3 regions of the Massilia sp. UYP32 genome follow, and region 1 is predicted to be linked to each of the others. Evidence: predicted binding sites of a transcription regulator. Region 1 holds the regulator's gene; each other region holds the start of a gene.
The links. Region 1 encodes HrcA, which represses chaperone genes, less so after heat shock. Its sites were predicted from a motif close to TTAGCACTCNNNNNNNNNGAGTGCTAA; they were not measured.

Region 1 (9,573 bases):
GTTCTCCGAGAACCGCTACGTGGGCCTGGACCGCGTGTCCGACGCCAACCAGGTCACGGCCGCCCTGGTGTCGCGCTTCATCCAGGAAGACGGCGCCGAGCGCCTGCGCCTGGCCTTCGGCCAGCGCCTGTATCTCGAAGAGCCGCGCGTGCGCATCCCTGGCGAAGAACAACACAAGAGCCGTTCCGACCTGCTGCTGGCCGCCGCCGGCACCATTTCCGAGTCCTGGACCTTCGATAGCGGCGTACAATACGATGCGAACGGAAGCAGTTTGTACAGCTCGAATGTGGGTGTACAGTGGCGTCCGGGGCCGATGAAGGTGTTGAACGCCGAATACCGTTATCAGCGTGACAGCTTCCGCAATATCGACCTGTCGGCGCAGTGGCCGATCGGCCGCCGCTGGTATGGCGTGGGCCGGGTCAGCTACGCGCTGCGTTCGTATGGGGTGGGGCAGGAGGTCAATCCGGCCACCGGCGGCAAGCTGATCGAGAGCCTGATCGGTCTCGAATACAAGGCCGATTGCTGGGTGTTCCGGATGGGCGCGCAGCGTTTCGTGACCGCGGCGCAAGAGACGTCGACGCCGATCTTCTTCCAGCTCGAGCTCAATGGCTTGTCGCGCCTGGGCCTGGGTAATCCGCTCGAGTCGTTCAACAAGAGCATCCCGGGCTATACGCGACTGAATACCGGAATTGGACGTCCATAAGCAAGCGTTCAGACTAGCAGTCCATAATTCGTCCTTGATGTGAACTATCCTGAAATGAGTGCTTTCCAGATGATGCGTACTACCCGTTTGCAGTCCCTCCAGATGGCGGCAGCACTGCTGTGCGCGCTGTCCGCCGGCCAGGCGCTGGCCCAGGCCGCCACCACGCCAGCCGCCAAGGCGGAAACGCCGGCGTCCACCGGCGGCGGCTTCCTGCCGCCGGCATCGGCCAATGCCAAGGTGATCGATTCGATCCAGGTCGTCGTCAATGACGAAGTGATCACCCGCAACGAAGTGGCCGGCCGCGTGGCCCAGGTCAGCCAGAACATGAAGGCGCGTAACGCCCAGATGCCCGACCCGGCCACCATGGAGCGCCAGGTGCTCGAGGCGATGATCGTCGAACGCGCCCAGCTGCAGCTGGCCAAAGAGATGGGCGTCAAGGTCGACGACCGCACCCTGGACGCCACCATCGGCCGCATCGCCGAAAACCAAAAGATGTCGGTGCAGGACATGCGCAACCAGATGGAAAAAGAGGGCATGCCGTTCGCCCAGTTCCGCGAAGACATCCGCAACGAGATCATGATGCAGCGCCTGCGCGAGCACGAGGTCGACAGCAAGATCCAGGTGTCCGAGGCCGAGATCGACACCTATATGGCGGCCGCCAAGGCTGCCGAGGCCGACCGCATCGAGGTCGACATCTCGCAGATCCTGGTGCGCGTGCCAGAGAATGCCTCGCCCGAGCAGATCGCCGCGCGCGCCGCGCGCGCCGAGGAAGTGATGCGCCAGCTGCGCACCGGCGCCGACTTCGCGCGCATGGCCTCGACCTATTCCGACGCGCCCGACGCGCTCAAGGGTGGCGAGATCGGCTGGCGCGACGCCGACCGCCTGCCGCCGATGTTCTCGACCGAGCTGCGCAAGCTCGAAGCGGGCCAGGTCACGCCGATCCTCAAGACCAACGTCGGTTTCCACATCCTCAAGCTGGCGGGCAAGCGCTCGCTGGGCGGCGAGACCGAGAAGTCGGTGGTCGAGCAGACCCACGCGCGCCACATCCTGATCAAGGTCACCCCGACCATGACCGAGGGCGAGGTCAAGCGCAAGCTGCTCGAACTGAAAGAGAAAATGGACAACAATGCCGGCACCTTCGAAGACCTGGCGCGCCTGCACTCGCAGGACGGCTCGGCCTCGAAGGGCGGCGACCTGGGCTGGTTGTACCCGGGCGACACGGTGCCGGAATTCGAGACCGCGATGAACGGCCTGAAGCCGGGCGAGGTGTCGGACGTCATCCAGTCGCCGTTCGGCTTCCACCTGATCCAGGTCATCGGACGCAAGAGCGAAGACGTCACCCAGCAGAAGGAGCGTAACGTGGCGCGCCAGGTGCTGCGCGACCGCAAGATGCAGGAAGCGATGGAAGACTGGATGCGCCAGGTGCGCGACCGCGCCTACGTCGAGTTCCGCGAGGAGCAGTAACAAGATGGTTGCGCCACAGGCGCCCGGGCGCCCGTTGGCGCATTGGGGGGCCGCATCCCCAAGGCCCGTGCTCGCTATTACAGTCGGCGAGCCCGCCGGCATCGGTCCCGAGATCGCGATCCGCGCCGCCTGGGCCCTGCGCGAGCAGGCCAACTGCGTGCTGCTCGGCGACGCCGCCTTCCTGGCGATGACGGCCAGCTATATCGATCCAGCTATCCGCCTGTCGGCGCTGTCGACCCAGGCCTTGCGCAACGGCGGCCTGCCGCACTTCGGCGCCGACCGCCTGGCGGTGGTCGACGTGCCGCTGGCGGCGCACGTGGTGCCGGGCCGGCTCGATCCCGAGAATGGTCTTGCCGTGCTGGCCACGCTGGACCTGGCCATCGAAGGCTGTGGCTGTGGGTGGTTCGACGCCATCGTCACCGCGCCGCTGCAAAAAAGCACGATCAACGACGCCGGCATCGCGTTTTCGGGACACACCGAATACCTGGCCGAGAAGACCGGCACGCCCAAGGTGGTCATGATGCTGGCCGGCGCGCCGGCACATGACCAGCCCTACCTGCGCGTCGCCCTGGCCACCACCCACCTGCCGCTGAAGGATGTGCCGGGCGCGCTCACGCGCGACAACCTGACCCAGGTGCTGGACATCCTGCACGCCGACCTGCGCGACAAATTCGGCATCGCGGCGCCCGTGATCCTGGTCACCGGCCTGAATCCGCACGCCGGAGAAAACGGCTATCTCGGCCGCGAAGAGATCGACGTCATCACGCCGGTGCTCGAGGCCGCCCGCAGCCGCGGCATCGATGCGCGCGGCCCGTATCCGGCCGACACCCTGTTCCAGCCCAAGTACCTGAAGGATGCGGATTGCGTGCTGGCGATGTACCACGACCAGGGCTTGCCGGTGCTGAAGCACGCGACCTTCGGGCGCGGCATCAACGTCACCCTGGGCCTGCCCCTGATCCGCACCTCGGTCGACCACGGCACCGCCCTCGACCTGGCGGCCGAGGGCCTCGGCCTGGCCGACTGCGGCAGCATGGAAGAGGCGATCCGCGCCGCCATGCACATGGTGGCCGCGCGCCGCCAGGCCACTTCCGAATAACCAAGAAAGCAAGCATGAAACACGTCGCACGCAAGCGCTTCGGCCAGAACTTCCTGACCGATGACCATGTCCTGAACAATATCATCGACGCCATTGCGCCGCGGCGCGGTGAAACGATGGTCGAGATCGGCCCGGGCCTGGCGGCGATGACGGCGCTGCTGCTCAAGTCGCTCGACCATATGCACGTCGTCGAGCTCGACCGCGACCTGGTGGCGCGCCTGGAAAAAGCCTACCCGCGCGAGCGCCTCAGCGTGCATTCGGGCGACGCGCTCAAATTCGATTTCGGTTCGATCCCGGTGCTGGAGGGACAAAAACTGCGCGTGGTCGGCAACCTCCCGTACAACATTTCCAGCCCGCTGCTGTTCCACCTGGCCGAGTTCGCCCATCTGGTCGAGGACCAGCACTTCATGCTCCAAAAGGAAGTGGTCGAGCGCATGGTGGCCGAGCCGGGCACCAAGGCCTACAGCCGCCTGTCGGTGATGCTGCAATGGCGCTACGACATGGCCATGCTGTTCATCGTGCCGCCGACCGCCTTCGATCCGCCGCCGCAGGTCGACTCGGCCATCGTGCGCATGGTGCCGACCCGGCGCCAGTTGCCGTGCGACGGCAAGCGCCTGGAGGCGGTGGTGGCCAAGGCCTTCTCGCAGCGGCGCAAGGTCATTCGCAACTGCGTGGCCGGCATGTTCACCGAAGCGCAGCTGGTCGAGGCGGGCATCGATCCGGGCGTGCGTCCGGAAGCGGTCAGCCTGGAACAATACGTGGCGCTGGCCAACCTCCCCGTATCCTGACCCAGGGTGGTCGGCTACGCCGACCACGCGTTCAGCATCATCTGCCCCCATCAGCGCCGCCCGTCGGCGCTTTTTTGCGTCCAAACACGTCCTGCTGCGCCGCAGCATACGGGTTATCACGTATTTTCGGGCGCCTGGTCGCCGTTTTACGCAGTCTGTCGCATCCCGCTGGAGAACTGCGGCCCCATTTTCTATAGTGCTCACATGGACAGCCGATCCGGCGCCTCAACCGACCCACAGGAGCAAGAAATGAACGTCCTCAAGCACATGGAAGCCATCTTCATCGCCGCCGCCATCCTCGCCGGCTTCAGCAGCTACGCCGTCGCCGCCAATGCGCGATCGAGCGAGGCTTACCAGTCGCAGGTGTCGGTGGGCATGGAAAAGATCGCCGTGGTGAAGGTCAGCGCCGCCCGCTGAGCAGCGCCGGCACACCGTACCGATGCGGCAGGCAAAAAAAAAGCCCGCTCAAGGAGCGGGCTGAAATCCAATTCTTTTCTGAGGAGAGTTGGAGGAGACAGGAGTTATTATGCTGCGCGACAGCATATAAATCCAATTTTCCTTTCAAATACTCGACATAAGAATTGTGTATATCTGGCCAGGCTTACGCCGCGACGCAGTTGACCTGGATATTGGTCACTTCTGCATCAGGCATGACGCCAGTGCCGTTGACCACGGTGCAGACCTGGCCAGTCGGGTTGGTAATCACCACCACGCCATAGGTCGTGCCATAGCTGACATTCGGCAGCTGGAAGTCGATCGGCGTCGTAACGCCGGCGGCCGGCTTCGTTACCGTACCCGCGCCGCCGGTGCTGCCGTTGGCCAGCACCAGGCCGTCGGCGGTCAGGCCATTGACCTTGCCGCTCAGCGGATAGTTGTTCACGATGCAGACGTAGGTGACGTTGATCTCCGCCAGCCGGCCCGCCGTATCGTTGAAGTTCGGGATCGTATTGTCCGGCGTAACGCATTGGCGCTGGAATTGCGGCGTCGACTTGAAGACGACGTTGTACACGTCACCATACTCGAGCTTGTTCGGGAACTCGAAGTTGACCGGGTCGCCCGGCTTGGCAGGCGGGTCGATCGGCAGGTCCATGCCATTGGTGGTCAGGACGGCGCCCGGATAGACGATGCCGGAGATCGTGCCTTTCACGGCGAACTCGGCTTTGTCGCTGCCGCCACAGCCGGCCAGGCCCGCGGCCAGCGCCAGCGCGAGGGCCGGACGGATCAGGGAAGACTTCATGCGTAACGCTCCAGGAAAAATTAAGGGGTGCAGGTGACGGCCACGTTGGTGACGTCGGCAGGTCCCACGGTGCCGCTGCCGTTGTTGACAGTGCAAGTCTGATTGGCAGGCTGTTGCAGGATGGTGACACCGTAAGGCGAATCTTCGGCGACATCGGCCATCTTGAACGAGGTGGCGCCGGCCTGGAGTGCCACACGGTCGGAACCGTTGACCAGCACCAGCTCACCTTTCAGGTTGCTGACGCTGCCAGAGAGAGCGTGGCGCTTGAGCGTACACGTGATGTAGACGGTGTAGACGTGATAGCCCGCGCGGCCACTCGCATTCTGGATATCGCAGCGCTCGACGTTCGATGGCGTGGATTTGATTTCGACGGAATAGCGGTCGTCGGTCGAGATCAGGTTGTCGAATGCCCAGGTCGCCGCACCGGTGCCATCGGCCGGCGGCGTGATCGCCTTTTCCTGGCCGTCGTTGGTCAGTACCAGACCGGTTTTGGTCACACCGGAAAAACTACCGCCCAGCACCAGCTGGCCATCGCTGCCGCCGCAGGCAGACAGTGCGACCGCGCAGGCCAGCGCCGCGCCGGCACGCAGGTAGGAACTCTTCATAACATCTCCAAAAAATCTAGCGGGAAAGCGCAGCTGCGCGGTGAGAATAGAAAAATCGCTCAACATTTTAGTCCATTTGGCAAGCAGCTGGTCCATTTCGGGCGTATATGGTTTTGTATCTTGGTGTAACCATAATTCAACAAAGGCAACATTCCAGGGTGCAAACGGCGTGCGCATTGCGTTCGGCGTAGCGCGTCGCTATGCTTGGGGCGCACCTTTTCTCCCTTAGTCTGGAAGCCGATGACCCGCCAACCCTGGCCGAAAGCCGTCCTGTTCGACCTCGACGATACCCTGTGGCCGATCGCGCCCGTGATCCTGGAAGCCGAAAAACTGTTGTATGCCTGGCTCGGCGAGCACGCGCCGCGGGTGGCCGAACGCTTCACGATCGACAGCCTGCGCGCCGCGCGCCTGGAATTGCTGGCCGCGCGCCCCGAATTCGGGATCGACCTGGGCGCGCTGCGCCATGCCGGCCTGGTCGCCGCCTTCGAACAGGTGGGCGAGGATCCCGGCAAGGTCGAGCTGGCGATGACCGTTTTCTTTGCCGCCCGCAATGCCGTGACGCCCTACGAGGATGTCGTGCCCGGACTCGAGCGCCTGAAGCGACGTGCCCTGGTCGGCTCGGTCACCAATGGCGTGGCCGACCTGCAGACCATCGGCCTGGCCCACCACTTCCAGGCTTCGGTGGCGGCGCGGCAGTATGGCCGCGCCAAGCCCGATCCCGGCATCTTCCTCGCCGGCTGCGCCGCGCTCGGCGTCCTGCCTGGCGAGACCCTGTACGTGGGCGACGACCTGTTGCTGGACGTGCAGGGCGCCCAGCGCGCCGGCCTGCGCGCGGCCTGGATGAACCGGACCGGCAAGGTCAACGAATTCGCCCATGAAGTCCGGCCCGACGTCGAAGTGGCCAGTCTCGACGCGCTGCTCGACTGGCTTGAATCCTTGTAGAAGCGCGAGCACGAGCGTTGGACATGCGTCACAGCAAGCCTTGCGCTGCCCGTGCCATGCCCCAACCTGCCTATAATGCACACGTTAAATACGCGCGCCATTAAACGTTTCCCGGAATCATGCAACTCGACCAACGTGCCCACACCCTGCTCAAAGCCCTCGTCGAGCGTTATATCGCCGACGGCCAGCCGGTAGGCTCGCGCGCGCTGTCCAAGCTGTCGGGCCTGGAATTGTCGCCAGCCACGATCCGCAACGTCATGGCCGACCTCGAGGAGATGGGCTTCGTCGCCAGTCCGCACACCTCGGCCGGCCGCATTCCGACGCCGCGCGGCTACCGCGTGTTCGTCGACACCCTGCTGACGGTGGGGCCGATCGACGACAAGGCGGTCGATGCCGAGCGCATGCGATTGCCGCAGCCCTTGTCCAACCTGCAACCGCAGAAACTGATCGCCAACGCGGCGCAGATGCTGTCCTCGCTGTCGCAATTCGCCGGCGTGGTGCAGAGCCCACGCCGCGAATCGGTCTTCCAGCAGATCGAATTCCTGCGCCTGGGCGAAAAGCGCATCCTGCTGGTGATCGTCGATCCGCGCGGCGACGTCCAGAACCGGCTGCTGCTGCTCGATAAGGATTATTCCCCGGCGCAACTGACCCAGTCGGCCAATTACCTGAACCAGAACTTCGCCGGGCTGTCCTTCGACGAGGTGCGCAAGCGCTTGAGCGGAGAGCTGCAGCAATTGCGCGACGATATGGGCCGCCTGATGCAGGCGGCGGTCGAGGCTGGCAGCGAGGCGATGGCCGAGGGCGACGACATGGTCATCGCCGGCGAGCGCAACCTGCTGTCGGTGTCCGACCTGTCATCCAATATGAGCTCGCTGCGCCAGATGTTCGAGATGTTCGAGCAAAAAACCGGCTTGATGCAATTGCTCGACGTTTCGAGCAAGGCTGGCGGCGTGCAGATCTTCATCGGCGGCGAATCGAAGCTGGTGCCGATGGACGAGATGAGCGTGGTGACCGCGCCGTATGCGGTCGACGGCCGCATCGTCGGCACCCTGGGCGTGATCGGCCCGACGCGGATGGCCTATGAACGAGTGATTCCGATCGTCGACATCACGGCCAAGCTGCTGTCGAACGCCCTCAGCCACTCCTGAATCGCTAAAAACTTAAGCCAGTGCAAGGCTGGCAACCTTCTTGCCACAATTTGACAAAGTTTTGGAAATGCAAATGAGTATGATTCTCAATTGCATTGAGCCGGAGCGCTCCGGCTTGTCCAGAACAATCAAATAACAGGAACAAGAGGGATGAAACTGACAGCAAACCGCATGACGCCGCTCGCCGCCGCCGTCGGACTGGCGCTCCTTGGCTTGCCGGCCATGGCCCAGCAATCCAACCAGCCGATGCACCAGGTGCACATCGTCGGCACCGCCGAGGAAGAACTCAAGCAGGCGATCGGCGTCTCGGTCATCACCTCGGAAGACATCGAAGCGCGTCCGCCGGCGAATGATCTGGCCGAGCTGATCCGCACCATGCCGGGCGTGAACCTGACCGGCAACAGCGCCAGCGGCCAATACGGCAACCACCGCCAGATCGACCTGCGCGGCATGGGCCCGGAAAACACCCTGATCCTGGTCGACGGCAAGCCGGTCAGCTCGCGCAACTCGGTGCGCATGGGCCGCAGCGGCGAGCGCAACACGCGTGGCGACACCAACTGGGTGCCGGCTGAAGCGGTCGAGCGCATCGAAGTGCTGCGCGGCCCGGCGGCGGCGCGCTACGGGTCCGGCGCCGCCGGCGGCGTGATCAACATCATCACCAAGGCGCCGGGCGACTATCTGACCGGTTCGGTCACCGCCTATGCGCTGGCGCCGGAGCACGGCGAGGAGGGCAACAGCAAGCGGCTCGGCTTCAACCTGTCCGGTCCGCTGGCCGGCAAGCTCTCGTTCCGCGTATTCGGCAACGTCAACAAGACCGATGCCGACGAGCTGGCGCTGAACGCCACGCCGGACAATACCGCCAACGGCGCGATCCCGCCGGCCGGCCGCGAGGGCGTGCGCAACCGCGACATCGGCGGCCTGCTGCGCTGGGACTTCATGCCCGACCAGGTGCTGGAATTCGAATCCAACTTCAGCCGCCAGGGCAATATCTACGCCGGCGACCGGGCCGTGAATGCGGCCGGCTTCCCGATCCTGGGCGAGCTGGCCAATGCGGCCGCCGAAACCAACGTCATGCTGCGCCGCACCGCCGCGCTGACCCACCGCGGCAAGTGGGGCGCCACCACCTCGCGCCTGTGGCTGACCTATGAAGGCACCGACAACACCCGCATGAACGAAGGCCTGGCGGGTGGGCCGGAAGGCAGCATCAGCGACCCGACGAAGAAATCGACGTCGGAACTCGAAACCTATGGCGCCAACGGCGAGATCAGCACGCCGCTCAACTTTGGCGGGGTGGCGCAGATGCTTACCGCCGGCTTCGAGGCGCGCAAGGAAAAGCTCAACGACCCGTATTCGATGACGCAGGCCGCCACCGCGATTCCCGGCATGCAGGAAGGCAACCGCGATGGCCGTTCGAGCGCCGAAACCTATGCTGTCTACGTCGAAGACAATATCGGCGTGAACACCGCATTCACCGTGACCCCGGGCCTGCGCTTCGACAAGCACAGCCAGTTCGGCACCAACTGGAGCCCGAGCCTGAACGCCTCGTATGCCTTGAGTCCAACCTGGACCCTGCGCGGCGGCGTGGCGCGC
Region 2 (9,573 bases), on a different contig from region 1:
GACTGACTATGCTGATTCATCCGCAGCCGGACCCGATCGCGATCTCGCTCGGCCCGGTGCAAATCCACTGGTATGGCCTGATGTACGTGGTCGCCTTTGCCCTGTTCATCATCCTGGGCCGGGTGCGCATCCGCATGCCGCACGTCGCGGCGCAGGGCTGGACCCGCGACGACCTGGACGACATGCTGTTCTACGGGATGCTGGGCGTGATCGTGGGCGGCCGCCTGGGCGAAGTGCTGTTCTACCAGCCGCTGTACTTCCTCGCGCACCCGCTCGAGATCTTCATGATCTGGAAGGGCGGGATGTCCTTCCACGGCGGCTTCCTGGGGGTGCTGATCGCGATGGCGCTGTGGGCCCGCAAACGCAAGCGCAACCTGCTCGACGTCTACGACTTCATCGCGCCGCTGGTGCCGCTCGGTTATGCCGCCGGCCGCATGGGCAACTTCATCAACGCCGAACTGCCGGGTCGCTTGGCCGACCCGACCCTGCCGTGGGCCATGCTGTGGCCAGGCGTGGCCGGCCCGCGTCATCCGTCGCCGCTGTACCAGGCGCTGGTCGACGGCGTGCTGGTGTTCGTGATCCTGTGGCTGTTCGCGCGCAAGGCGCGTCCGCGCCTGGCGGTCGGCGCCATGTTCACCCTGCTGTACGGCTGCGCGCGCTTCTTCACCGAGTGGTTCCGCGTGCCGGACTGGGAAACCACCGTGTTCGGCCTGCCGATCACCTCGGGCCAGGTGCTGTCGCTGCCGATGATCGTCGCCGCCCTGGTCATGCTGGCCTGGGCCTATCGCCAGGCGCCGGGACGGCCGGTCACCGCCTGATCCGCCTCTGAGTGGGCGAGCGCACAGAGCGCTCGCTCTTTACTGCTCGACAATGAGGCTCCACGGATCGGAGCCCTCATGGATCACACCAGGCGCAGGCGGCATATCGGATGGTGGCTGCTCCTCGCGGCCATCGTCGTATTGACGGTCGTCGCCTTCGCCATCATGTGGCGCCCCGCGCTGGCGCCGCAAGCCACGCCACCTTCCTTCGACCAGGCCCGCATCGAGCGCGGCGCCAACCTCGCAAACCTCGGCATGTGCGCCTCCTGTCACACCGCCGACCTGTCCCGCCCCTTCGCCGGCGGCAAGCCGATGGAGACGCCGTTCGGCACCGTCCACAGCACCAATATCACGCCGGACCGCGACACCGGCATCGGCGCCTGGAGCCCTGAAGCCTTTACCCGATCGATGCGCGAGGGCGTCTCGCGCGACGGTCACCTGCTGTATCCGGCCTTCCCCTACAACCACTACGTGCGCATGACGCAGGACGATATCGACGACCTGTACGCCTACTTCATGACGCGGCCCGCGATCGCCGCGCCGGCGCGCGACAACGCCATGACCTTCCCCTTCGGTTTCCGGCCGCTGGTCGGTTTCTGGAACGTGCTGTACCTCGATGATGCGCCGTGGCGGCCCGACCCGCGACAATCCGCCGAATGGAACCGCGGCGCCTACCTGGCCGACGCCGTCGCCCACTGCGCCGCCTGCCATACGCCGCGCACGAAGCTGGGCGGTCCGGATCTGAAGCGCCAGCTCGATGGCGGCGAAGCCGAGGACTGGTATGCGCCCGCCCTGAACCGTCACTCGCCGTCGCCGCTGCCATGGACGCGCGAAGCGCTGCAGGCTTACCTGCGCACCGGCATGGCCGAGGATCACGCAGTGGCCGGCGGCCCGATGCAGGACGTGGTGATGCACCTGGCCCAGGCCGATGCGGGCGACGTCGCCGCGCTGGCCGCCTGGACCCACGGCCACCTGTCGCAGGCGCCGGCGCGCACGACGCCGGCGCAGCAGGACGGCCCGCTGCCCCAGCCCGCCGCCGCCGATCCCGAACTGCCGCGCATGCGCCTCGGCTACGAGCTCTACGCCAATTCCTGCGCGCGCTGCCATGACGTCGGCCGCGCCCCGAGCTCGGGCGCCGCCCTGCCCTTGCAGAAGGCGATCGCCCTGTACGACCCCGACCCGCGCAGCCTGATCCATATCGTCGACACCGGCATCCTGCCGCCGGATGGCGAAGCGGGACGCTGGATGCCCGGCTTCAAGGCGATCCTGACTGACGAGCAGGCCGGCGCGCTGGCCGCCTACCTGCGCAAGTACGGCGCCGGCCAGCCGGCCTGGCCGGAACTGGACGAGCAAGTGAGCAAAGCGAGAGCACCATGACGACCTACCGCCTGCAGGTAAACGGCAAGAGCCACGCCGTCGACCTTGAACCCGACACCCCGCTGCTGTACGTGCTGCGCAACGACCTGGGGCTGAATGGCGCCAAGTTCGGCTGCGGCCTGGGCCAGTGCGGCTCCTGCACCGTGATCATGGACGGCAAGCCCGTGATGTCCTGCCTGGTGCCCGTGTCGAGCGTCGGCGCGCGCGCCGTGCGCACCGTCGAGGGCCTGGGCAGCAGCGACACGCCCGGCGTGCTGCAGCAGGCCTTCATCGACGAGCAGGCGGCGCAATGCGGCTACTGCATCGCGGGCATGATCATGCAGGCCACCGCGCTGCTCGAGCGCGAACCGAATCCGAGCGACGCCCGGATCCGCGCCCACATGTCGCCCAACCTGTGCCGCTGCGGCACCCATATGCGCATCCTGCGCGCGGTGCGGCGCGCGGCGGACCGGCTTGCGGCCGGAGGCAAGCGATGAGCCTCGACCAGGGTCGGCGCCGCTTCCTGGCCGCGGGCGGGGCGTTGACGCTGTCGTTCGCGATGCCGGCGTGGTCGGCGCAGGATGCATTGCCGAAGAGCCTCGAAAAAACGCCCTGGCTCGACGCCTGGATCCGCATCGACGCCGACGAACGCATCACGGTCTTCACCGGCAAGGCCGAGCTCGGGCAAGGCATCAAGACCGCGCTGCTGCAGGTCGTGGCCGACGAGTTGCGCATCGCGCCTGGGCGCCTGACCCTCGTCACCGCCGACACCGCGCGCACGCCGGACGAAGGCATGACCGCCGGCAGCAACTCGATGAAGGACAGCGGCGCCGCGCTGCGCCATGCGGCGGGCCAGGTGCGGATGCGCCTGGGCGAACTGGCGGCGGCGCGCCTGGCAGCGCCAGCGGCCGGCCTGGCATTGAAGGATGGCGCCTTCATCGCCCCTGACGGCCGCCGCGCCAGCTTCGGCCAGTTGGTCACCGGCCAGGAACTGCGCCTGCGCGCCACGCCGCAGCCGGCGCCGCCAGCGCCCGGCTTGGCGACGGCGATCGGCAAGTCGCTGCCGAGGATCGACATCCCGGCCAAGGTCACGGGCGGACGCGCCTACGTGCAGGACCTGCGCCTGCCGAACATGGTGCATGCGCGCGTGGTGCGCCCTCCCGCGCAGGCGGCGACCTTGAGCGCGGTGGATACGGCCGCCGTCATGCGCCTGCCCGGTGTGTTGAAAGTCGTGCGCGACGGCCGCTTCCTGGCCGTGATCGCGGACGGCGAATACCGCGCCGTGAAGGCCGCCGCGCTGCTCGCGCGCGGCGCGCGCTGGGAGACGCCGGCCGCGCTGCCGGTCCACCCGGACGTCAAGGCCCTGGTGATGGCGCAGCCGGCCGAACCGACCACCATCCTCGAACGCGGCGCGCGGGTGCAAGAAGGCGTGCATCTGAAGGCCACCTATACCCGTCCCTTCCAGCTGCACGCCTCCATCGGGCCTTCGTGCGCGGTGGCGCAGCTGGTGGAGAACCGCTACACGGTCTGGACCCACTCGCAGGGCGTGTTCCCGCTGCGCGGCGCGCTGGCCGAGCTGTTGGCGGTAAAGGAAGACGCGATCCGCTGCATCCACGTCGAGGGCGCGGGCTGCTATGGCCATAATGGCGCCGACGACGTGGCGGCCGACGCCGCCCTGCTGGCGCGCGCCTTCCCGGGCCGGCCGGTGCGGGTGCAGTGGATGCGCGAGGACGAGCATGCATGGGAACCGTTCGGCGCGGCGATGGTGGCCGAGGTGGCGGCCACGCTCGGTCCCGACGGCCGCATCGCCGACTGGCAGTACGACGTCTTCACGCCTTCGCACAACACCCGTCCCGGCAAGGCCGGCAACCTGCTGCCGGCCACGCATCTGGCAAAACCATTCGCGCCGCCCACCCCGAAACCCAGCCCGCAGCCGGAAGGCAGCGGCGACCGCAACGCGGTCCCCTATTACCGGCTGCCGAACGCGCGCGTGACCCATCACTTCCAGCCGAAGGCGGTCCTGCGCACCTCGGCCATGCGCGGCCTGGGCGCCTATTGCAATGTGTTCGCGATCGAGAGCTTCATGGACGAGCTGGCGCGCGCGGCGAAAGTCGACCCGGTCGCGTTCCGCCTGCGCCACCTGGAAGATCCGCGCGCCATCGACGTGGTCGAGCTGGCGGCGGCGAAGTTCGGCTGGGATGGCTACAAGAAGACCGCGCGGCGTGGCCGCGGTTTTGCTTTTGCGCGCTACAAGAACCTGGCGTCGTATTGCGCGCTGGCGGTCGAGGTGGAAGTGGCGCGCGAAACGGGGCTGGTGCGCGTGACGCGCGTGTCGAGCGCCGTCGATTGCGGCGAGATCGTCAACCCGGACGGCGTGCGCAACCAGATCGAGGGCGGCATCGTGCAGTCGGCCAGCTGGACGCTGCTGGAACAGGTGCGCTTCGACGCCGCGCGCGTGCTCACCGTGGACTGGGCCTCGTATCCGATCCTGCGCTTCGCCCAAACACCGGAGAAAATTGACGTGCACCTGATCGACCGCCCCGGCCAGCCCTTCCTGGGCACCGGCGAGGCGGCGCAAGGCCCGGCCGCGGCGGCGATCGCGAACGCGGTGTTCGACGCCTGCGCCCTGCGCATGCGCGACCTGCCGCTCGACCGCGCGCGCGTCAGGAAGGCTTAATTGAACGCCTTCCAGAACATATAGGCCGCCAGCGCATACAGGATCACGGCGAAGATGCGCTGCAGCTGGCGCACCGGCATCTTGTGCGCGGCGCGGGCGCCAAGCGGCGCCATGGCCACGCTGGCCAGCACGATGATGGCCAGCGCCGGCAGGTAGACAAAGCCCAGCGACCATGCCGGCAGGCCCGGTTCGCCCCAGCCATAATACACATTCGACAGCGTCCCCGAGAGCGCGATCGGAAAGCCCAGCGCCGCGCTGGTGGCGACCGCGTTATGGATGCGCACGTTACAGCGCGTCATGAACGGCACCGAGACGAAGCCACCGCCGGCGCCCACCAGTCCCGACAGGATCCCGATCAGGCCACCTGTGGCGAACATGCCTGCCCGGCCCGGCAATTCGCGCGCCGCCGTCGGCTTCTTCCCGATCAGCATCTGGGTGGCCGAGAAGGCGACGAAGCAGCCGAAGAAGAAGGCCAGCACCGAGGTATTCATCTGCTTGCCGATCCAGGGACCGATCCAGGAACCGATCAGGATGCCCGGGGCCAGCAGGCGCACCACGGGCCACAGCACGGCGCCATGCTTGTGGTGGGCGCGCACCGAGGACATCGAGGTAAACAGGATGACGCCGAGCGCGGTGGCGATCGCCATGTGGACCACGAGTTCGTCGGCGATGCCGCGCGCGGTGAAGATCATGGTGATGAAGGGCACCAGCACCATGCCGCCGCCGATGCCGAGCAGGCCGGCCGCGAAGCCGCCGAAGGTGCCCATCGCCAGCAGGGCCAGGATCAGCCAGGGATCCATTCAGGCCTCCCTGGCGCGCACGAGTTGGACGACCGCATCCCATTCGGATCTGGTGACCGGCGAGATCGACAGCCGGCTGCCCTTTTGCAGCAGCACCATGCTTTCCAGCGCGGGAACGGTGCGCATCTCGGCCAGCGGCAGATAGCGCCCCGCCTCCCGCGCGCGCACGTCGATCGAGATCCAGCGCGGCGTTTCCGGGGTGGCTTTCGGGTCGTGGTAATGGCTGGCGGGGTCGAACTGGGTGGCGTCGGGATAGGGACCGCTCGCGATCTCGGCCAGCCCGGCCACGCCGGGCACGGCGCAGCTGGAGTGGTAGAACAGGACGCCGTCGCCGACGGCCATCGCGTCGCGCATGAAGTTTCGCGCCTGGTAGTTGCGCACGCCGAACCAGGCCACGGTCTGGCCGGGTGCGGACAGGACGTCGTCGAAACTGACTTCGTCCGGTTCGGATTTCATCAACCAATAGCGCATTGCGCCGATCTCCCTGCAAGGCGCGCCGACAGGTTTGACGCGCGCACAAAAAAAGCGGCTGCGTACAAAGTGCGCAACCGCTTGTGTATCCTAGCCCCCGCCAGTGCCGTTATTGCCGGCATCCTGAACCAAAACGGTTCAAGGCGGTCACGGTCAGATCAATTTCGGGTTCGTCAAACGAGTGACGCTCACTCCCATCGAACTTGTTCCACGACCTATGCGTAAGAATGGTTCAAGGAATATATGGCAAATCTCGAACACCGCAGGGTAGAGCGCAGTTTACTCTTTTGATCCGTCATGTCAAATGGATTCGGTTTTCAGAAAAGATTTTCCTGGGGCGTCAGCGCCTTGTCGAGCACGGTGTGCATCGCTTCCAGTTTTTGCTTGACTTCGAGAATCGACATGTCCGACAGCGGTCCCTGCGGCGACTTGACCGACAGGAATTCCGCGGCGACGCTCAGCGCGGCCATCACGGCGATGCGGTCGGTGCCCTTCACCTTGCCCGAATCGCGCAGCTGGCACATCTTGCCGTCGAGGTAGGCCACCGCTTCGCGCAGGGTGCGCTCTTCGCCGTCGCGGCAGGCCAGGCGGTAGGGCTGGCCCATGATGGTGACGTCGAGATGGATCATCGTTGCTCCTGCTGGCGGGCGGCATGCGCGAGATGGAGCGGCCGCGGTTCATCCGGCCCGGGCTCGGGTTGCCCACCCTCGCCTTCGGCTTGCGCTTCGCCCGGCGGCTTGGGCAACTCGTCGAGCAGCGCCTCGACCCGGCGCTGGGCCTCGAACAGGCGCTCCTTGAATGCCAGGTTCTCGGCGCTGAGCAGGGTATTGGCCTGACGCAGCAAATAGTTCTCGGCGCGCAACGACTGGGTCAGCTGGGCGAGCCGGTCGATTTTGTCTGAGAGGTCTTGGAATTCGGAAATCATTCGACACTATAGGATCGAGAGGGATTTTCCGTCAACCGAATCGCGCTGCGGTGCGGCATGCCGCGCCCGCCGCCGGCCGTCCCGGCTGCCTGGCGTGCGGCAGGAAAGCGCCAGGCGGTGTACGCTGCCCGCCTCTTGCCAGGTTCGCACCGGGTGGCGAGAGATGCCAAAAACACATTGCTTGAAGCCCTGAAGGCTTGTGCCAGCTCAAGCGCACGAAAGTATTTAGCAATCTTGCTGCTTGAAATGGCAAATTATCGTCCCTATAATTAGCACTCGTTAGTAGAGAGTGCTAACAACTCTTTGCAGACCGACGCGGTGCTTGCCACAAGACTGCGACGGTGTCAAAAAACGCAAGTTAAACCACTGAATATTAAGGAGTTTTGCATGAACCTTCGTCCTCTGCACGATCGCGTTATCGTGAAGCGCCTCGACCAGGAAACCAAGACTGCGTCCGGCCTGATCATTCCTGATGCCGCGGCAGAGAAGCCAGACCAAGGCGAAGTCCTCGCCGTCGGTAACGGCAAAGTGCAAGACAACGGCCAGGTTCGTCCGCTGGAAGTGAAAGTCGGCGACCGCGTGCTGTTCGGTAAGTACTCCGGCCAGGCCGTCAAGGTCAATGGCGAAGAACTGCTGGTGATGCGCGAAGAAGACATCATGGCCGTCGTGGCCCAGTAAGTCTCATTCCCTGACCCCATTCACGATACATTCGGAGAAATAACAAATGGCAGCTAAAGAAGTAGTGTTCGGCGACGCAGCGCGCGCCAAGATGGTCGAAGGCGTCAATGTCCTGGCCAACGCAGTCAAGGTCACCCTGGGCCCGAAAGGCCGCAACGTCGTGCTCGAGCGCTCGTTCGGCGCCCCGACCGTCACCAAGGATGGTGTCTCGGTCGCAAAAGAAATCGAACTGAAAGACAAGCTCCAGAACATGGGCGCGCAGATGGTCAAGGAAGTCGCTTCCAAGACCAGCGACAACGCCGGTGACGGCACCACCACCGCGACCGTGCTGGCACAAGCCATCGTGCGCGAAGGCATGAAGTTCGTTGCCGCCGGCATGAACCCGATGGACCTGAAGCGCGGCATCGACAAGGCCGTCGCAGCGACCGTCGAAGAACTGAAGAAGATCGCCAAGCCAACCACCACCTCGAAAGAAATCGCGCAAGTCGGCGCGATCTCGGCCAACTCGGAAACCTCGATCGGCGAGCGCATCGCCGAGGCAATGGAAAAAGTCGGCAAGGAAGGCGTCATCACCGTCGAAGACGGCAAGTCGCTGAACGATGAGCTGGACATCGTGGAAGGCATGCAGTTCGACCGCGGCTACCTGTCGCCGTACTTCATCAACAACCCGGACAAGCAAGTCGCCGTCCACGAGCAGCCGTTCATCCTGCTGTGCGACAAGAAGATCTCGAACATCCGTGACCTGCTGCCGGTGCTGGAGCAAGTCGCCAAGGCCGGCCGTCCGCTGGTCATCATCGCCGAAGACATCGAAGGCGAAGCGCTGGCGACCCTGGTCGTCAACAACATCCGTGGCATCCTGAAGACCGTCGCCGTCAAGGCGCCAGGCTTCGGCGACCGCCGCAAGGCCATGCTGGAAGACATCGCCATCCTGACCGGTGGCCAGGTCATCGCCGAAGAAGTCGGCCTGACCCTGGAAAAGGTCACCCTGGCCGAACTGGGCCAGGCTTCGCGCATCGAAGTCGGCAAGGAAAACACCATCATCATCGACGGCGCCGGCCAGGCTGAATCGATCGAAGGCCGCGTCAAGCAGATCCGCGCCCAGATCGAAGAAGCGACCTCGGACTACGACCGCGAAAAACTGCAAGAGCGCGTGGCCAAGCTGGCCGGCGGCGTTGCCGTGATCCGCGTCGGTGCAGCCACCGAAGTCGAGATGAAAGAGAAGAAGGCACGTGTCGAAGACGCGCTGCACGCAACCCGCGCTGCCGTCGAAGAAGGCATCGTGCCAGGCGGCGGCGTGGCCCTGCTGCGCGCCCGCGCTACCCTGGACGTCAAGGGCGACAACCCTGACCAGGACGCCGGCATCAAGATCGTCCTGCGCGCCATGGAAGAGCCGCTGCGCATGATCGTCCAGAACGCGGGCGACGAGCCATCGGTCGTGGTCGCAGCCGTCCTGGGCGGCACCGGCAACTACGGCTACAACGCCGCCAACGGCACCTATGGCGACATGGTCGAAATGGGCGTGCTGGATCCAGCCAAGGTCACCCGCTCGGCACTGCAGAACGCAGCGTCGATCGCCGGCCTGATGCTGACCACCGACTGCATGGTCTCGGAAGTCGTCGAAGACAAGCCAGCCGGCGGCATGGGCGGCATGGGTGGCATGGGCGGCATGGGCGGCATGGACGGCATGATGTAATCCAGCCGGTCGCCTGGCGCGCCGCGGCAACGCCGGCGCGCCAGTCCTCCACGACGAAAAGCCCGCGAGGTTCACGCCTCGCGGGCTTTTTGCTGTCCGACATACTGAAAAACCGGGACGGCGGCTCAGCGCCGGGCGCGCGGCCCCTTGCGGCG
Region 3 (9,573 bases), on a different contig from region 1:
GGTTCCGCGCCATGGGCGGCGACCTGTCGCGGCCATTGCCGATGCCGAAGGGAGGAAAGGCCGGCCCGGCCGGCCAGGCGCTGTCCGACGATTTCAAGCGCGACCGTTTCGGCGTGCAGTGGGCCTTCCACGATCCGGCGCTGGACGAGATGCGCCGCGCGCGTTACATCGACAAGGGCCTGCGGATCGCCGGTCGCGGCGCGTCGCCGGCCGACAGCCGGCCGCTGACCTGCGGCGTCGGCGACCGCGCCTACGAGGTGGAGGTGACGCTCACCCTGGAGGGAGAGGCCGAAGCCGGCCTGCTGCTGTTCTACAGCCAGAAAGCCTTCGTCGGCATCGGGTTCACGCGCGACGAGGTCAAGACCTTCCAGTACGCCGAAGAACAGGGCTGGGCGCGGGGCAAGCGCAAGACTTCCTCGGTACGGGTGCGGATGACGAACGACGAGCACGTCGTCACCTGGCGCTACTCGCACGACGGCGGCAAGACCTGGACCCTGCACGGCACGCGGATGGAAGTATCGGGCATCCACCACAATGTGTTCGGTGGCTTCCTGAGCCTGAAGGTCGGCGTCTATTGCGCCGGCGCCGGCGCGGTGACGCTCGGCGATTTCCGCTACCGGGCGCTGTGAGTGCGGGACTGACAGCGCCAAAGAAAAACCCCGCCGCAGCGGGGTTCCCGATGGGGCAGGGCAGGCTTACACGTAAGCCGCCAGCGCGCCTTTCATCTTCTTGAGCGCGGCCGATTCGATCTGGCGGATGCGCTCGGCCGACACGCTGAACTCTTCGGCCAGCGTATGCAGCGTGGCGCCCGAGCCGTCGTCGTTGGCCAGCCAGCGCGCCTCGATGATGCGGCGCGAACGCGGGTCGAGCTTGCCCAGCGCCGTTTCCAGGCCCTCGGACTGCAGGCGGGTGACCTGCTCGGCCTCGAGCACCTTGGTCGGTTCCTGCTGGTCCGACGACAGATAGGCGATCGGCGAGAACTTGTCGTCTTCGTCGTCGGTCGGCGACTCCAGCGCGATGTCGCGGCCCGACAGGCGGGTTTCCATCTCGATCACTTCTTCGCGCTTGACGCCAAGCAGCTTGGCGAGGTCGTCGACCTGGCCCGGCGACATCGCGTCCAGGCCGGTCTTGTTGCTGCGCAGGTTGAAGAACAGCTTGCGCTGGGCCTTGGTCGTGGCGACCTTCACCAGGCGCCAGTTCTTGAGGATGTATTCATGCATCTCGGCCTTGATCCAGTGCATGGCGTACGACACCAGGCGCACGCCCTGGTTCGGGTCGAAGCGCTTGACCGCCTTCATCAGGCCGATATTGCCTTCCTGGATCAGGTCGGCGTGCGGCAGGCCATAGCCCAGGTAGCCGCGCGCGATCGATACCACCAGGCGCAGGTGCGACAGCACCAGCTTTTGCGCGGCGTCGAGATCGTGGTCGTCGCGCAGCCGCTTTGCCAGCGATACCTCTTCTTCGTGCGTGAGCATCGGCAGGCGGTTGACGGCCGAGATATAGGCGTCGATATTGCCCAGATTGCCGGTGAAACCCAGTCCCAGAGCACGACTGCCGGTCGGAACCAATGCGGATTGTGCGGACATATTCATTTCCCTCGTAGTAATCTTGCTGCATCCTCAATGTGCCATAACTTATTGCCTTGCGGCACTGCTGTTACGGCTTGTTACCTGGATGCGTGACTTGAATTTCGATTGCCTTGGACCATATATTAGCACTCCCCCGAGGTGAGTGCTAGAAGTGGTCCCGGCGCTTAAGATTGTTCAAAGTATTGCTCTCGGGAATCGAATTGCCGACGGTTCCACTGTAGAGCAGGTATTGCTTGTCCAGTTGATTCGGCTCAAAAGTGAGCCAGGAATGACTGGAATAACGTTAGACACAGATTACGGCCGCAGCGGCACGTATTCTGTTGAATGGCGCACGTACCCACGGCGCAGCCTGTAGGACTTATGCGCGTGGAAGCGTAGGGGATGGCAGCTAGGCCGTAGGATTCATTGCGGTGTCATGCGACGCGGTCTTGTCCGGTAAAGGGGCAGGCAGCCACACAGGAGGGCCGCCTCGCCCTGCTACACCAGATGGTGACGCTTATCGGGTTTTCAATACCATCTCGACAGTTTTTTTCACTGCAAGTTTGTAGGACCGCGTTCAACGCTGGCGCGCCAGGTGACGCCGCACCGACAGCAGGGCGCCGACCAGGCCCAGCGCGGCGCTGATCGCCAGCAGGCCGGCGATTTCGAGTCCACCCAGCGACGCCAGCTGGAAATTCGAGCCGTACAGCCGGGCGAACTCCCCGATTGCGCCGTTCAGCGGGCGCAGGGCCAGGGTCACCGCGCCCAGCGCCACCGCGCCGGCGCACAGGCCGAGCAGGGCGCCGGTGTAGAAGAACGGACGGTGGATGAAATCGTTGGTCGCGCCCAGCAGTGTCGAGACCGAGATTTCTTCTTTCTGGGTCAGCACCTGCAGGCGGATCGTATTGAACACGACCGCGATCACGACGATGCCCAACGTGGCCGCCAGCAGCAGCAGCGCCAGGCGCAAGATGGCCAGCATCGCAGACAGGCGCTTGACCCACGCCGAGTCGACCTGCACCGTCGCCACGCCCGGCAGTTCGCCCAGGCGCTCGGTAATCAGGTCCACCTGGGCGGCGGCGCCAGCGCTGGCGAAGCCTTCCAGCTTCATTACGTAGCTGTCGGGCAAGGGGTTATCGCCCAGGGTTTCCAGCACGTCGCCCAGGCCGCTACGCTCCTTGAGCGAAGCGAGCGCCTGCTCGCGCGGCACGAAGGCGATTTCCGCCCCTTGTCCACCCTGCGGTGCGACGATCTGGCGGATCCGGGGCGCCAGCGCTTCGGCATCGGCGCGGCTGGCGTCGTCGCGCATGAACAGGCTGATCTCGGGATCGACCGACAATTGCTCGGACAGCGGACGCACATTGTCGAGCAGGGTGATGCCCGCGAACGGCAGGGTCAGCGCGAGCGCGACCACCAGCACGTTGAACAGGAAGCTGCCGGGCGACTTGCGCACCGTCGACAGCGCGGCCCCGAGGGCGAAGCGGTGCTGGCGCAGCCACGGGCTCATGCCGCACCTCCGACCAGCTGGCCCTGCTCGAGGCGGATCACCCGCGTGCTGCCTGCCAGCACCTGCTCGTCATGGGTCGAAATGACGCAGGTGACGCCCGCGGCGTGGAAGGCGCGCAGCGCGTCGAGCACCTTGTCGGCCGCCACGCGGTCGAGATTGGCGGTCGGCTCGTCGGCCAGGATGATCTGCGGCCGGTTGACGATCGCGCGCGCGACGGCCACCCGCTGCTGTTCGCCGCCCGACAGTTCGAGCGGCATCGCCCTGGCGCGGTCGAGCAGGCCGACCCGGTCGAGCGCGGCGCGGGCGCGCTGCGCGGCGTCCGCGGTGCGGGCGCCCGTGACGAGGAGGGGCAGCATGGTGTTGGCCAGGATGTTGCGGTCGTTGAGCAGGCGCTGCTGCTGGAAGACGATGCCGATATTCCGGCGCAGGAAGGGAATCCCGGCCGGCTTGATACGGCCGATGTCCTGGCCGTTGACGATCACCTTGCCGCTGCTGGGGCGCTCGACCGCCGCCACCATCTTCATGAGGGTCGACTTGCCGGCGCCGGAAGGGCCGGCCAGGTAGACCAGCTCGCCCTTGGCGATGTCGAGCGAGACGTCGTGCAACGCATAGGCGCCGCGCGCATCGCCGTGGGTGTACTGTTTGGATACCGACTGGAATGCGATCATGGGTCCCCGTTCCGTCAGCCGAGCAGCGCTTCGACGAATTCTTCGGCATTGAACGGCTGCAGGTCTTCCAGCTTCTCGCCGACGCCGATGAAGTACACGGGGATCGGACGGGTGCGGGCGATCGCCGCCAGCACGCCGCCCTTGGCGGTGCCGTCCAGCTTGGTCACGACCAGGCCCGTGAGCTGCAGGGCGTCGTCGAAGGCCTTCACCTGGGCCAGCGCGTTCTGGCCGGTATTGCCGTCGATGACGAGCAGGGTCTCGTGCGGCGCGCCGGCCATGCCCTTGCCGATCACGCGCTTGATCTTTTTCAGTTCTTCCATCAGGTGCAGCTGGGTCGGCAGGCGGCCGGCGGTGTCGATCATGACGACGTCGGTGCCGCGCGCCTTGCCCGACTGCACCGCGTCGAAGGCGACGGCGGCCGGATCGCCCGACTGCTGCGAGATCACGGTGACGTTGTTGCGCTGGCCCCAGACCATCAATTGCTCGCGTGCGGCGGCGCGGAAGGTGTCGCCGGCGGCCAGCAGCACCGACTGGTCGAAGCTTTGCATATGCTTGGCCAGCTTGCCGATGGTGGTGGTCTTGCCGGCGCCGTTGACGCCCGAGATCATCATCACCAGCGGTTCGTGGCGGCCCAGCTCCAGCGGCTTCTGCAACGGTTGCAGCAGCTCGATCATCAGCGCCTTGAGCGCGGCCTTGACGGCGGCGGCGTCCAGCAGCTTGTCTTCCTTGACCTTGCGCCGCAATTCGCCCAGCAGGTGCTCGGTGGCGTCCATGCCGGCGTCCGACATCAGCAGCGCCGCCTCGAGTTCCTCGTACAGGTCTTCGTCGATGCGGGCGCCGACGAACAGCAGCGACAGGTTGCTCGAGGTCTTGGACAGGCCGGCCTTCAGGCGCGCCATCCACGAGGTCTTCTTTTCAAGCTCGGTGGTCGGGCGTTCGGCGGTTTCGGGGAACAGGTTGGCGCCTTCGTGCAGGACGCTGGCTTCGGCGGCGATCGGGGCCGCGGCGATGGGCGCCGGGGCCGAAGCGGGGGCGGGAGCGGGGGCGGGCGCAGGCGGCGCGGCCGGCACGACCGGTTCCGGCGCCGGTGTGTCAGGCGCTTTTTTTCTTTTGAAGAAGCTAAACATAGTGTCTGGTGGCGGGACTGCGTGCGGACGCCGGCGTGGCCGGCGATGAAAAAACTAGCGAATATTTTACCAGAGCAGCAATACGCAACCCGATTGCACACGAGCGTTCAGCTGCCGGCCCTCGCGCTTTCCGCCTGCTTGCGGATCGTCTCCAGCGTGGCATTCGGGGTGATCAGGTTGCCGTCGTAGCGCAATTCGATCACTGCCGGCAGCTTGTGCTGCTGCGCATGCTCGAGCGCGCGCTGCAGCGCCGGCGCGAAATCCTCTGTCTTGTCGACGACCTCGCCATGGCCGCCGTAGGCGCGCGCCAGTGCGGCAAAGTCCGGATTGTGCAGGCCGGTGCCCGACACGCGGCCCGGGTAGGTGCGTTCCTGGTGCATGCGGATGGTGCCGAACATATTGTTGTTGAATACCAGGATCACGACGCCGGCGCCGTACTGGACGGCAGTGGCCAGTTCCTGGCCCGTCATCATGAATTCGCCGTCGCCGGCGAAGGTGACCACGGCGCGCTCCGGCCACACGATCTTGGCGGCCACGCCGGCCGGCACGGCGTAACCCATTGCGCCATTGGTCGGCGCCAGCTGGGTGCGCATGCCGCCGTAGCGATAGAAGCGGTGGGCCCAGGAGGCGTAGTTGCCGGCGCCGTTGGTGATGACGGCGTCGCGCGGCAGTTGATCCATCAAGTCCTGCACCACCTGCCACAGGTCGAGCGGCGCGCCTTCCTTGAGCAGCGCCGGCTGCGCCTGCCACGCCGCCAGCTCGGCCTTGGCCTCGGCCACGCTGTCCTGCCAGGCCGTGGCGTCGACCGGCGCCATCCCGGCCAGCACGGCGCAGGCTTGCGGCATGCCGCTGGCGATCATGAGTTCGGCCTGGTAGACGCTGCCCAGCTCTTCAGGAGCCGGGTGGATGTGGACCAGGCGCTGGCGTGGCACCGGCGAATCGAGCAGCGTGTAGCCGCCGGTCGTCATCTCGCCCAGGCGCGGGCCGATGGCGATCACCAGGTCGGCCTCTTTTACGCGCGCGGCCAGCTTGGGGTTGATGCCGATGCCGACGTCGCCGACGTAATTCGGGTGCGCGTTGTCGAGCAAGTCCTGGAAGCGGAAGGTGCAGCCCACCGGCAAGCGGTTGGTTTCGGCGAAGCGGGCCAGGTCGGCGCAGGCCTGCGCGTTCCAGGTGCCGCCGCCCAGCAGCACGATCGGACGCCGGGCTTGTTCGAGCATGGCGCGCAGGCGGGCGATCTGCTCGCCGGAAGGTGCGCCGTGCGACGGCTGGTAGGGACGGGTGTCGGCTACTGCCGCCGTCGACACCAGCATGTCTTCCGGCAGCGCCAGCACCACCGGGCCGGGACGGCCGCTGGTGGCCACCTGGAAGGCGCGCGCCAAATATTCGGGGATGCGGTCGGCGCGATCGATCTGGGCCACCCATTTCACCATCTGGCCATACATGCGGCGATAGTCGATTTCCTGGAAGGCTTCGCGGTCGACGAAGTCGTTGCCGACCTGGCCGATGAACAGGATCATCGGGGTGGAGTCCTGATAGGCGGTGTGCACGCCGATCGAGGCGTTGGTGGCGCCGGGACCGCGGGTGACAAAGCAGATGCCGGGTTTGCCGGTCATCTTGCCATAGGCCTCGGCCATGAATGCCGCGCCCCCTTCCTGGCGGTTGATCACGAAGCGGATGTTCGAGTCGTGCAGCGCATCGAGCACGTCCAGGTAGCTTTCGCCGGGGACACCGAAGGCGGTGTCGACGCCGTGGACGTGGAGCGCATCGACCAGGAGCTGGCCGCCGGTGCGGGAAGGGTGCAGGGAAGGCGAGGGCATGGGGCGTGTCATCCTTGTCAAAGAGGCTATCCGGGCATTCTAGGCGAGCGGGCCGGGAACGGCTTTTGAAATGGCGACATCAAATTACAGAAAAACGGGGCGTAGACAGAACGGCAGCGTGTTGCGCCATTGCCGTCATGCCGGGCTGCGCCATTGCTGCTTCCTGGCTGGATGAGCTCAGGTTTTACTTGCTGGCTATCTCGAAGATGATTTGATAATTATCAATCCAGAATATTATTTATATGATCTAAATTAATTATATTGGCGGGATCCTGCCTTCAGGGCCAGAATCCCGTCACACCGAATCACTACCTGATCAGGCAACAATCAGTGAATCGCCTTTGCACCGGCTTTATTCAAGCTGCGGCGAATGCTCGCACGACGCATGGCCGCCAGGCCGGCAGCTAACAGCAAAGCGCTCGCGGGCTCCGGCACAGGGGACGGTCCCGGCTCCACCTCGAAAGTGAAGCTGGCGAAATTCCATATGCCGTCGACGCCCGGCACATCGTCAAAGGCTTCAAAGAATTCCAGGCGCAACAGGCCGTCTTCGCCGACCTGGAAGTCCAGGCCGAGGTCAACCAGACTGGCCGAGCCGGAATAGCTTCCAGTCCCGGGCGCCGCCGTCTCGAACCCTGGTGTGAAGAACACGCCGGCGAGAAAGTCTGAACGCTCAAAGGCGAACACCATGTCAGCCAGCCAGCTGGGCTCGAACGCCGTCAGATCGACCGAATAGGAGATGCCGGTAATGGTGGAATTGGACCCCACGTCGACATATTGAACATAATTTTGCGGATCTCCGATGAAGCCATTACTTTCGATATTTGTAAAACCGACGGTGATCGGGCTGGCGAATGCCGAAGTGGATACCAGAAACGAGAAACCGATGAGCAGTCTGTTCAGCGACGATTTAAAAGTCATGATAACTCTCCTTGGTGGTGGAGCTCATGACTTAAGCAACAACCATGCCTGATATTAAATGAAATTTAAATCATTGAATTCTATTGAGTTATTAAAATTTGATAATTTCCAATACACGAAAGTGTAAATTTTTTCGACGATAACGACTGATTTTATTTAACACATAATGAAAATTAAGACGAGTTCAACCGTTAAAGCAGTTGATCTTTATCATTGATCTTTTTTCTGGCCGGACGCTGTCCATGTTCCCAGCCTGCCACATGCGTCAGGTCTGACACCTGTACCTGGCGCGTCGACAGCGGCGCAATGCAGCCGGCGGCGCCGGCATCGGGTACAATGACGCCCGTGAAGCAGGCCAGACAGTCGCTGGTCCACGCCGCAAGGTCGTGGACGGGAGGAAGGTCCGGACTCCACAGAGCGGGGTGACGGTTAACGGCCGTCCGCTGAAAGCCGTCTGGCGCAAGCCAGCGGTATAAGGCGAGGAATAGGGCCACAGAGACGAGCGTATTCAGTTACGGTGAAACGCGGTAACCTCCACCTGGAGCAATTCCAAATAGGCACGCGTTGATGTTGCTCGCGGAGCGTGCGGGTAGGAAGCTTGAGCGCTGGAGTAATCCAGCGTCTAGAGGAATGATTGTCCATGCGCCGCCGCAAGGTGGCGTTACACAGAATCCGGCCTATCGGTCTGCTTTACTTATAATTCCCGAGGCACGTGATCCACGCGCCTTGTCGACGGTCGTCCCGGACCGCTTTGCCCTGGCGTTCCGCGCCGGCCGCACTGTCCGGAGACGCCATTGACGCAATACATCCTCGCCCTCGACCAGGGCACGACCAGCTCGCGCGCCATCCTGTTCGACCGCGCCGGGCTGCCGGTGGCCAGCTGCCAGCGCGAATTCCCCCAGCACTTTCCCCAGCCCGGCTGGGTCGAGCACGATCCGCTCGACATCTGGCACAGCCAGCTCGCCTGCGCGCGCGAAGCGCTGGCGCAAGCCGGCATCCAGGCCACCCAGGTGGCCGCGATCGGCATCGCCAACCAGCGCGAGACCACGCTGCTGTGGGACCGTGCGACCGGCGAACCGGTGGCCAACGCCATCGTGTGGCAGGACCGCCGGACCGCCGGCGTGTGCGACCGCCTGCGCGACGCGGGCAAGGCCGCCTTCATCCAGGAACGCTCGGGCCTCGAGCTCGACGCCTATTTTGCCGCCACCAAATTGCAATGGCTGCTCGACCACGTCCCCGGCGCGCGCAGCCGGGCCGAGAAGGGCGAGCTGGCCTTCGGCACCGTCGACAGCTGGCTGGTCTGGCGCCTGTGCGGCCGCCACGTCACCGACACCAGCAATGCCGCGCGCACGATGCTGTTCAACATCCACACGCTGGCCTGGGACGACGACCTGCTGGGGCTGTTCGACATCCCGCGCGCATTGCTGCCCGAGGTCGTGCCTAGCGCCGGCGCCGTCGGGCTGGCCGCCGAAGAGTGGTTTGGCCATGCGATTCCGATCGCCGGCATCGCCGGCGACCAGCAGGCCGCCACCTTCGGGCAAGCCTGCCACCGCAAGGGCCTGGTCAAGAATACCTACGGTACCGGCTGCTTCATGTTGATGCATGCCGGTGATAGCCCTCCCATCTCGCGCAATCGCCTGCTGGCGACGGTCGGCTGGACGGTCGCGGGCCGCACCGACTACCTGCTCGAGGGCAGCGTCTTCATGGGCGGCGCCACCGTGCAATGGCTGCGCGACGGCCTGGGCATCATCCGCCAGTCGCATGAGGTGGAGGCCCTCGCCACCAGCGTGCCCGACAGCGGCGGCGTGATGCTGGTGCCGGCCTTCACCGGCCTCGGCGCGCCACACTGGGATCCGTATGCGCGCGGCACCATTCTCGGCATGACGCGCGGCACGAGCGCCGCCCATATCGCGCGCGCCGCGGTCGAGGCCATTGCCTACCAGAGCGCCGAGCTGCTGGCGGCCA

Region 2: a site for HrcA is predicted at 7,317-7,343, ahead of groES (co-chaperone GroES). Genes of this name have one in related genera too.
Region 3: a site for HrcA is predicted at 1,712-1,738, ahead of rpoH (RNA polymerase sigma factor RpoH). Genes of this name have one in related genera too.

What each region holds. Positions count from the first base shown of each region.
Region 1 covers NZ_JBNDIK010000014.1:96,980-106,552, forward strand. The annotation lists gene ABIB42_RS12870 (LPS-assembly protein LptD) at 1-703, shown strand, start outside; gene ABIB42_RS12875 (peptidylprolyl isomerase) at 773-2,167, shown strand; gene pdxA (4-hydroxythreonine-4-phosphate dehydrogenase PdxA) at 2,172-3,263, shown strand; gene rsmA (16S rRNA (adenine(1518)-N(6)/adenine(1519)-N(6))-dimethyltransferase RsmA) at 3,278-4,051, shown strand; gene ABIB42_RS12890 (hypothetical protein) at 4,301-4,468, shown strand; gene ABIB42_RS12895 (hypothetical protein) at 4,653-5,288, opposite strand; gene ABIB42_RS12900 (hypothetical protein) at 5,309-5,893, opposite strand; gene ABIB42_RS12905 (HAD family hydrolase) at 6,134-6,835, shown strand; gene hrcA (heat-inducible transcriptional repressor HrcA) at 6,955-7,983, shown strand; gene ABIB42_RS12915 (FepA family TonB-dependent siderophore receptor) at 8,134-9,573, shown strand, end outside.
Region 2 covers NZ_JBNDIK010000019.1:30,413-39,985, forward strand. The annotation lists gene lgt (prolipoprotein diacylglyceryl transferase) at 9-818, shown strand; gene ABIB42_RS16040 (cytochrome c) at 897-2,195, shown strand; gene ABIB42_RS16045 ((2Fe-2S)-binding protein) at 2,192-2,671, shown strand; gene ABIB42_RS16050 (xanthine dehydrogenase family protein molybdopterin-binding subunit) at 2,668-4,851, shown strand; gene ABIB42_RS16055 (sulfite exporter TauE/SafE family protein) at 4,848-5,651, opposite strand; gene ABIB42_RS16060 (EVE domain-containing protein) at 5,652-6,122, opposite strand; RNA gene ssrS (6S RNA) at 6,213-6,394, opposite strand; gene ABIB42_RS16070 (cell division protein ZapA) at 6,440-6,751, opposite strand; gene ABIB42_RS16075 (hypothetical protein) at 6,748-7,047, opposite strand; gene groES (co-chaperone GroES) at 7,435-7,725, shown strand; gene groL (chaperonin GroEL) at 7,772-9,418, shown strand; gene ABIB42_RS16090 (PEP-CTERM sorting domain-containing protein) at 9,544-9,573, opposite strand, start outside.
Region 3 covers NZ_JBNDIK010000022.1:52,185-61,757, reverse strand. The annotation lists gene ABIB42_RS17880 (family 43 glycosylhydrolase) at 1-629, shown strand, start outside; gene rpoH (RNA polymerase sigma factor RpoH) at 696-1,586, opposite strand; gene ftsX (permease-like cell division protein FtsX) at 2,146-3,075, opposite strand; gene ABIB42_RS17865 (cell division ATP-binding protein FtsE) at 3,072-3,743, opposite strand; gene ftsY (signal recognition particle-docking protein FtsY) at 3,758-4,870, opposite strand; gene ABIB42_RS17855 (thiamine pyrophosphate-binding protein) at 4,978-6,690, opposite strand; gene ABIB42_RS17850 (PEP-CTERM sorting domain-containing protein) at 7,018-7,608, opposite strand; RNA gene rnpB (RNase P RNA component class A) at 7,956-8,304, shown strand; gene glpK (glycerol kinase GlpK) at 8,403-9,573, shown strand, end outside.